4 regions of the Faecalibacterium sp. 7 genome follow, and region 2 is predicted to be linked to each of the others. Evidence: predicted binding sites of a transcription regulator. Region 2 holds the regulator's gene; each other region holds the start of a gene.

Region 1 (2,204 bases), 1.0 Mb from region 2:
GAAACCAGCAGGCCGGTTTCCTGATAAACGGTCGGATGCAGCTGGATCTGATCCATGTCCACCGTGTCAGCGCCAATGGCTTCTGCCATCAGGATACCATCACCCGTAGCACCGGCGTGATTGGTGGTCACAGCATTGGCCAGTGCCGGATTGAAGCTGGCCATCAAATCAAAGTTCGCGCCAAAACCACCGGTCGCAAGGATCACGCTCTTTGCATGGATGGTATAATTATGTTCCTTGCTTTCTGCCTTGATGCCAACCGCAGCACCATTTTCCGTCAGGATCTCGGTCGCTTCGGTGTTCAGCATGATCTGCACACCCAGCTTTTCTGCCTGTGCATTCAGCTTTTCAACCAGATAGCTGCCGACTGCGCTTCCATCTTCCGGCTCATGCAGATATTTGTGGGTAGTACCGCCCGTTGCAGCGACTTTGGGCAGCGGAGCACCGATAGCATCCAGCCAATCGACTGCATCCGAACTTTCTTCTGCCATCACGGTCACCAAGCTGCGGTCGTTGATCTGATGGCCGCCATTCATGGTATCCTCGATAAATTCGTCCACACCACTGTCCGTAATGCCCAGTGCTTCCTGATATTTGGTGTCCGCAGCGTTCATGCCGCCCGTTGCTTTCAGGCTGTTGCCGCCCACAATGGGCATCTTTTCAACAACAATGACCTTGGCTCCATTTTCAGCGGCCTGTGCAGCAGCAGTCAAACCGGCACCGCCTGCACCAACAATGACCACATCACAATACAGACTCTCGGCAGTTTTTTCCACTGCGGCATCGCTCGTCTGTGCAACTGCAAAAGCAGATGCATCCAGCCCGGCACTGGTCAGAGCGGCTTTCACGGCTTCCTTCAGCGCATCGCTGGTGACCGTTGCACCGGCAATGCCATCCACATTGTAGCTGTTTGCAGCCACCATGGTATCCGGCAGCTGCTCACAGACCACAGAGCCAATGCCCTGTGTTTCATTCTGCTCCTTCACGGTGATGGAGTATATAGTAGTGGCATCTGCTGTGACTTCCACCACCACATCGCCTTCCATGCCCTTCGCCGAACCAGTTGCAGTCACAGCGCCTTCTGCCACAGGTGCATTGCTGCTACTGCGGCTCTGATACGTGACGAGCGCCAGCGCAACCACTGCACAAGCAAGGACTGCTGCAACAATGCGATACAGCATCTTGTTCTTTTTCATGATTTCCTCCTGCTTTTTTCGTCCCAAAGAAAGATTTTCTTGTGATATATTTCACAAGTAGCAGTATATCATAACTTTTTCGATTCCAAAAATATCAATTTTTCATTTTTTCTATAGCCTATATGCATAGTACATGATAAAATAAAAGCACACGGAATAGGCAGGTGAATCTATATGGATTTCAAGGAGTTAGAATATTTTTCCACTATTGTAAAATGCGGAAATCTTACCCATGCAGCGCGGCAGCTCTATGTCAGCCAACCTACACTTTCTAAATTTTTGCAAAAGTTGGAAGAAGACCTTGGACTGGTTTTGTTTCAACGTGGGAGCCGCCGATTGAAGCTGACCTATGCCGGACAGCGGTACTATGCCCATGTGGAGCGTATCCTAAGCCAGAAGCGTGAGATGGATGCAGAGATGACGGATATTCTGCGTTCTGACCGGGGTGTTCTTTATGTTGGTATCCCGCCGTTCCGATGCAGCTTCTCGCTGCCGAAGGTACTACCCATCTTCCACAAAGAGTTTCCGCAGGTACAGTTCCGCATTGTAGAGGCCCCCAGTGCCGTACTTGACCAGAAACTGTTAAACGGCGAAATAGATCTGGCATTTTATATGTCCTTTGAGCGAATAACCGGCTTGAGCTATCAGGTAATGCACAGTGATAAGATGTACGCAATTTTATCGAAAGGGCATCCGTTAGAAGCGAAAGCTGCCCAAATCGGAGAGTTTTCGCTGGAGTGGTTGGCCGGACAGACTTTGCTTTTGCAAAATCGTACCCAACGGCAAGGACAGTATATCCTTCAGGAGCTGGAAAAGCGGCATATTCAGCCCGCCGAGATTTTAGAGAGCAGCAATATTCGTGCTGCGGCTGCATTGGCTGCAAACGGCTATGGAATTGGATTTTTGAGCGGAGAACTGTTGGAACATCTGGAACTTAATATTCCTTTCGGAGCCTATCCTTTACAAAACTGTACACTTCATATTGAATCGGTGGCGGCATGGCGCACC
Region 2 (2,204 bases):
GGTCCCACCCCCAGGACATTCGCTGGAGAAACTATCTGCCGTCCTGTCTTCTTACTCTTTTTCGATTTCTTTATACAGCCACGCCAGCGCATCCGAAAGCCCGCCCAGCTCGTCGATGAGCTTTTCCTTCACGGCCCGGCGTCCGTCCAGCACGGTGCCCATGTCCATCACCAGCTCGCCGGTGTGGAGCATCAGGTCGGTGTAGCGCTTTTCGGTCATGCCGCTGTGGGCCGCCACAAAGCCGGTGATGCGCTGCTGCATCTGCTCAAAGCTGCGCATGGTCTGCGGCACCCCCAGAATGACGCCGGAATGCCGCACCGGGTGCACGGTCATGGTGGCTGTGGGCACGATGAAGCTGCGCCGGGCGCTGACGGCAAGCGGGATGCCGATGGAGTGTCCGCCGCCCAGCACCAGCGTTGCGCTGGGCTTGGATACGCTGGCGATCAGCTCCGCCAGCGCAAGGCCCGCTTCCACATCCCCGCCCACCGTGTTCAGCAGCACCAGCAGACCTTCGATGCGAGGATCTTCCTGCGCGGCCACCAGCTGCGGGATGACATGCTCGTACTTCGTGGTCTTCTGGCCCTGCGGTGCTTCCGAATGGCCTTCGATCTGGCCGATGACGGTCAGGCAGTGGATGACATGCCCGCCGCGGGCCAGTGTGACCGTGCCCAGATCCTCGATCTCCTCTTTTTCCAGCCGACCTGCGTCGGTCTGCTGCGTTTCATCGTTCATATGCTTTCCTCCTGCGTTTTTTGTCAGCATTCCCCGGCTTGTGCCGGGCTATACAGACCCGCCGCAGCAAAAAAACGGTAACATTTCATAAAATTTTTTTGAGAATGATTTGACATTCTCCATCCGTGCTGTATACTTTAAATAATTGACTGTAATATCTGCAAACTGTAATATCTGCAATATGAACCCGTAAATGGATCGGGGCTTCTCTGCGCCGCATCTGTAAAGCAGGCAGCTGCGGCAAGTACTGCGATAGAGCGAAAGGAGAAAGTATTCTATGAGCACCCCTGCAAAGGCTTCGCTTCCCGTTATCAAGCGTCTTCCCAAATATTACCGCTATCTGCGCTCTCTGCAGGAAGACGGCATCAACAGCATTTCCTCCCGCGAGCTGGCTGCTCAGATGGGCACCACCGCTTCGCAGGTACGACAGGACTTCAACTGCATCGGCGATGTGAATGGCCGGCAGGGCATCGGCTACTCGGTGGAAAACCTGCTCTCCATTCTGGAAGGCCTGCTGTTCGGCAACGGCGACCGCCTGCCCACCATCCTGATCGGCTGCGGCCGTCTGGGCAAGGCAGTGAGCCGCTTTATCACCACCGATACCAACGGCTACCGCCTGATCGCCGCCTTTGATGTGGCACAGAGCGAGGTGGGCAAGGAGATCAGCGGCATCCAGATCCGCCATATCGACGAGCTGGAGTCTTTTTGTGCCGAGCATCACCCCAAGGTCGCAGTGCTCTGTGTGCCCCGCGACGGTGCGGAGCAGGTCAGCGGCCGTCTGGTGGATCTGGGCATCGAGGGCTTCTGGAATTTCTCCCACTATGACCTTTCGGTGTCGTATCCCGATGTGGTGGTGGAGAACGTCCATCTGGGCGACAGCCTGATGAGTCTGGGCTACCGTTTGCGCAATCAGGACTGAACGTACCTATTATAAGTAATAAGAGAACCCTCTCAGTCAAAGCCTGAGATGCCGCCGAACCCTCTCAGTCTCGCATACGCTCGACAGCTCCCCCAAAAGGGGAGCTTTATGAGTGGGGACGGGAAAGTTTCTGCTTCTCCGGCGAAGGGACAGCCTGCCCGGAAGATGCAGAAAAGCTCCCCCATCGGGGGAGCTGGCAAAGCCGTCAGGCTTTGGCTGAGAGGGTTCTTTCTGTAAGGAGAGTTTTTCAAATGGCAAAACTGTATTTCCGTTACGGCGCGATGAACAGCGGCAAGAGTACCGCCCTGATGCAGGTGGCCCACAACTACGAGGAGCAGGGGATGCGGGTGCTGATCCTCAAGCCGCAGGTGGATACCAAGGGCGGCGGTGAGCTGGTCAGCCGTCTGGGCGTCCGCCGCAAGGCCGATCTGCTGATCCCGCCGGAAACGGATGTGTTCGAGGCGGTGCGTCAGGCCAACAGCACCGCTGCCCTTGCCTGCGTGCTGTGCGACGAGAGCCAGTTCTTCACCCCGGAGCAGGCCGAGCAGCTGTT
Region 3 (2,204 bases), 820 kb from region 2:
GGGGTCACCTGGAACACGGCCACATCCAGCGGGTCCGGGCTCTCACGGTAGTAACGGGGCAGCTCGGAATAACGGATGGGGGAGTAAAAGGAGAACCCCTGTGCAATGGCCTTGCGCTCAATGCCGCCCATGTGCCAGCTGTTCCAGGTCATGTGTGCGGCGGGGTCGTCGATCTGGAAGATCGCGGGCACCCACATCAGGATGCCGCCGCGGAAGTTGACGCCCTCCAGCTCCGGCAGACGCTTTGCAAGCTCGGCATCCACCGCCACGGGGGTGTTCACTGCCCAGCCGTAGTCCACCCAGTCACCGCTTTTGACCAGTGCGGCAGCCTGAGCGGCGGTCATTTTTTTCTGAGCATACAGTTCCGTAAAATCCATTATAAACCATCCTCTCCTATAATAACATAAAGGAATTGTAAATTTATCATTTACACTTCCTGCACGGACAGATCTTTGCAGGTTATTTACCGTTTTTTGGTAGTTTGCACACAACTCTGACATAGCCGTGTGGTATCCTGACAGACAACAGGGAAAGCTGCCGGACAGTTCGGCAGACCTGCACAACTTAGTTATAACATTAACAATGTGCAGAATCAATAGTTTATCGTGAAAATTTTGGCTGACTGTCAATATTTACAAAATTTAGAGCAATTTCGGAGGATTGTTTGGTGTGGTGAAACCAAAAATCTTTGCAAAAGGACTTGATAAAATTTTGACGATGTGATTTACTTATAGCGTAGCAAGTTGCCGCGATGTGGCACAGCGTTGATTGTTTAAATTTTAACGATAAAACGTACAGCTTGCACAAAATCTTGCACCCAAGACTGGAAAGTGCTATCATGGCAGAACCAAAACGCGCTTTTCACAGCGCTCAAGGAGGACACCAGACGATGGCAACAGCAGTTTATCCCGGTTCGTTCGACCCGGTCACAAAAGGACACCTTGATATTATCAAGCGCGCAGCAAAGATCAACGATCATCTGATCGTGGCAGTGCTCAATAACAGCGCAAAGAATCCGCTCTTCACCGTAGAGGAGCGCGTAGAGCTGCTCAAGGAGTGCTGCAAAGGCATCCAGAACGTTTCGGTGGAGAGCTTCGACGGCCTGACCGTAGAGTTCGCCAAGAAGCGGCACGCTTCGGTGATGGTACGGGGGCTGCGGGCCGTGACGGACTTTGAAAACGAGATCCAGCTTGCGCAGACCAATCACGCACTGATGCCCGGCATTGAGACCATGTTCCTTGCCACCAGCATCAAGTGGAGCTACCTTTCTTCTACGATCGTGAAGGAGGCAGCGTATTACGGCAGCGACATCGGCAAGTTCGTTACCCCCAATGTGGAAAAGGCGGTCAACGAAAAGTATGCGCTGATCCGGCAGGGAAAAGACCCTGAAAAATAATTTGCAGAAATGCCCAAGGGCGTTTTGATAAAAAGGCAATCGAAAAGCAACACATACACAATTCAGGAGGCTATTCACATGAAAAAGATCGTTATCGCATCTGCATGCCGTACCGCTATTGGCAAGTTCGGCGGCACTCTGGCAAACGTTCCCGCAGTTGAGCTGGGCTCCATTGTCATCAAGGAAGCCCTGAACCGTGCAAACGTCGCACCTGAGCAGGTCGATCATGTTTACATGGGCTGTGTCATTCAGGCTGGTCTGGGCCAGAACGTTGCACGTCAGGCTGCTCTGAAGGCTGGTCTGCCCATCGAGACCCCGGCTGTCACCGTCAATGTGGTGTGTGGCTCCGGTCTGAACTGCGTCAATATGGCTGCTCAGATGATCGAGGCAGGCGATGCTGATATCGTGGTCGCAGGCGGCATGGAGAACATGGACATGGCTCCCTTCGCACTGCAGAAGGCTCGTTACGGCTACCGCATGGGCGCTCCTATGGGCAAGAGCGAGATCGTGGATACCATGGTCAACGATGCTCTGTGGGATGCCTGCGGCTTCAACAAGCACATGGGTATGACCGCTGAGAATGTCTGCACCAACGAGACCTATCAGAAGAAGTACGGCTACAGCCCCATCACCCGTGAGATGCTGGACGAGTTCTCATACAACAGCCAGCTGAAGGCTGACAAGGCCATCAAGGACGGCGCTTTCAAGGACGAGATCGTTCCCGTTGTGATCAAGGGCAAGAAGGGCGACACCGTGTTCGATACTGATGAAGGCCCCCGTCTGAGCGCTCCTGAAGTGCTGGCAAAGC
Region 4 (2,204 bases), 710 kb from region 2:
CGGCGGCGCTGAAGCCGCCGCACCCATTTACGATGCCGGAAAAATTATGCGTTCTGAATGACAGCGATGCCGGGCAGCTCCTTGCCCTCCAGATACTCCAGAGAAGCGCCGCCGCCGGTGGAGATGTGGGTCATCTTGTCGCCCAGACCCATCTGCTGCACAGCTGCTGCGCTGTCGCCGCCGCCGATCACGGTGGTAGCGTCGCTCTCAGCCATAGCCTTAGCAACTGCCAGAGTGCCAGCTGCCAGAGTGGGGTTCTCGAACACGCCCATGGGGCCGTTCCACACAACGGTCTTGGATGCCTTGACAGCATCAGCAAACAGCTTCATGCTCTCGGGGCCGATGTCGCAGCCTTCCATGTCAGCCGGGATCGCGGTGACGGGAACAACAGTGGTCTCAACCTGAGCATCGATGGGATCGGGGAAGTCCTTGATGCAGACAGCATCAACGGGCAGCAGCAGCTTCACGCCCTTCTCCTGAGCCTTGGCCATCATTTCCTTGCAGTAATCCAGCTTGGAATCGTCGCACAGGCTCTTGCCGACCTCGTAGCCCTGAGCCTTGACGAAGGTGTAAGCCATGCCGCCGCCGATGATCAGGGTATCGACCTTCTCCAGCAGGTTGGAGATAACATTCAGCTTGTCTGCGACCTTTGCGCCGCCCAGAATAGCGGTGAAGGGACGAACGGGATCGTTCACAGCGTTGCCCAGATACTTGATCTCCTTCTCCATCAGGTAACCAACAGCGGTATCCTTGATGAAGTCGGTGACGCCTGCGGTGGAGCAGTGTGCACGGTGGCAGCTGCCGAATGCATCGTCAACATATGCATCAGCCAGAGAAGCCAGCTCTTCGCTGAACTCGGGCATGTTCTTGGTCTCTTCCTTGCGGAAACGGGTGTTCTGCAGCAGAACGACGTCGCCGTTGTTCATGGCAGCAACAGCAGCCTTTGCGTTCTCGCCGACAACATTGTCGTCATCTGCAAACACAACGGTCTTGCCCAGCTTTGCGCTCAGAGCCACAGCAACGGGTGCCAGGCTGAACTTGGCCTCGGGGCCGTTCTTGGGCTTGCCCAGATGGCTGCACAGGATGACCTTTGCGCCATCATTGACCAGCTTCTGGATGGTGGGCAGAGCTGCGTTGATGCGGTTCTCGTTGGTGATGACACCGTCCTTCATCGGGACGTTGAAATCGCAGCGGACAAGAACCTTCTTGCCGCAGTAGTTCTGATCGTCGATCGTCTTCTTACCTAAACCCATGGTAATAAACTCCTCTCAAGTTTTAATGTCTGAACTAGAGTTTCGCTCGCATTCGGGGGCCATGCCCCGTTACGATACTATTATAAACAAAAACCGTGCACATTGCAAGGTCGCAAGATAGATAATAGTTTAACAAACATTTGCCGCTGATGCACGGAAATGTGTGTATTTTGACCGAAAGGGACGAATAAGCTGAATCAATGCTGTGATTAGGGCCGACAGTTGATCCCAAAGCTTACCTCCCGTCTGCTTCTGTCTCCGCAGTGATGTAAATGGGGCGGTGCTTCACTTCCAGATAGGCCTTGGCCAGATATTCACCCACGATACCCGTACACAGCAGCTGCACACCGCTGCACAGCAGAACGATGCATACCATACTGGGCCAGCCGGAAGTAGGGTCGCCGAAAATCAGTGCACGCACTATCACGAAGATGATGCCGATGAATGCCAGAGCGCAGAAAAGTACACCAAGGCCTGCCGCCATGACCAGTGGCGCGGTAGAAAAGCCCACGATGCCTTCGATGGAGTATTTGAACAGGCTCCAGAAATTCCATTTTGTCTGGCCTGCCACACGCTCCACATTTTTATAATCGAACCATTTTGTGCGGAATCCTACCCAGCTGAAAATGCCTTTGCTGAAGCGGTTATACTCACTCATGCTCAGCACGGCATCCACCATTTTTCGGCTCATCAATCGAAAATCCCGGGCACCATCTACAATTTCAGTATCCGACATTCTGTTGATGATTTGATAAAATTCATGAGCAAACCAGCTGCGTATCGGCGGTTCGCCCTCCCGGGTCGTGCGGCGGGTAGCTGCACAGTCATATTCGCCGGTCAGCAGCGTATCCAGCATGTCCGGCAGAAGTGACGGTGGATCCTGCAGGTCGGCATCCAGCGTTGCCACATAGTCGCCTTTCGCTGCCTGCAGACCTGCATAGATGCCGGCTT

The links. Region 2 encodes Rex, which represses fermentation and respiration genes when NADH is low (regulators of the CRP and FNR family bind a similar motif). Its sites were predicted from a motif close to ATTGTTAANNNNTTAACAAT; they were not measured.
Region 1: a site for Rex is predicted at 1,235-1,254, ahead of ACKXF7_RS07105 (flavocytochrome c). Genes of this name have one in related genera too.
Region 3: a site for Rex is predicted at 768-787, ahead of coaD (pantetheine-phosphate adenylyltransferase). Genes of this name have one in related genera too.
Region 4: a site for Rex is predicted at 1,371-1,390, ahead of ACKXF7_RS14215 (phosphoglycerate kinase). Genes of this name have one in related genera too.

Annotation. Positions count from the first base shown of each region.
Region 1 covers NZ_CP186911.1:1,451,369-1,453,572, forward strand. Annotated here, with positions in the region: gene ACKXF7_RS07105 (flavocytochrome c) at 1-1,196, opposite strand, end outside; gene ACKXF7_RS07110 (LysR family transcriptional regulator) at 1,371-2,204, shown strand, end outside.
Region 2 covers NZ_CP186911.1:435,827-438,030, reverse strand. Annotated here, with positions in the region: gene ACKXF7_RS02310 (ClpP family protease) at 52-732, opposite strand; gene ACKXF7_RS02305 (redox-sensing transcriptional repressor Rex) at 1,010-1,651, shown strand; gene ACKXF7_RS02300 (thymidine kinase) at 1,903-2,204, shown strand, end outside.
Region 3 covers NZ_CP186911.1:2,727,793-2,729,996, reverse strand. Annotated here, with positions in the region: gene ACKXF7_RS13610 (butyryl-CoA:acetate CoA-transferase) at 1-377, opposite strand, end outside; gene coaD (pantetheine-phosphate adenylyltransferase) at 890-1,396, shown strand; gene ACKXF7_RS13600 (acetyl-CoA C-acetyltransferase) at 1,475-2,204, shown strand, end outside.
Region 4 covers NZ_CP186911.1:2,836,041-2,838,244, reverse strand. Annotated here, with positions in the region: gene ACKXF7_RS14215 (phosphoglycerate kinase) at 45-1,253, opposite strand; gene ACKXF7_RS14210 (glycosyltransferase family 2 protein) at 1,489-2,204, opposite strand, start outside.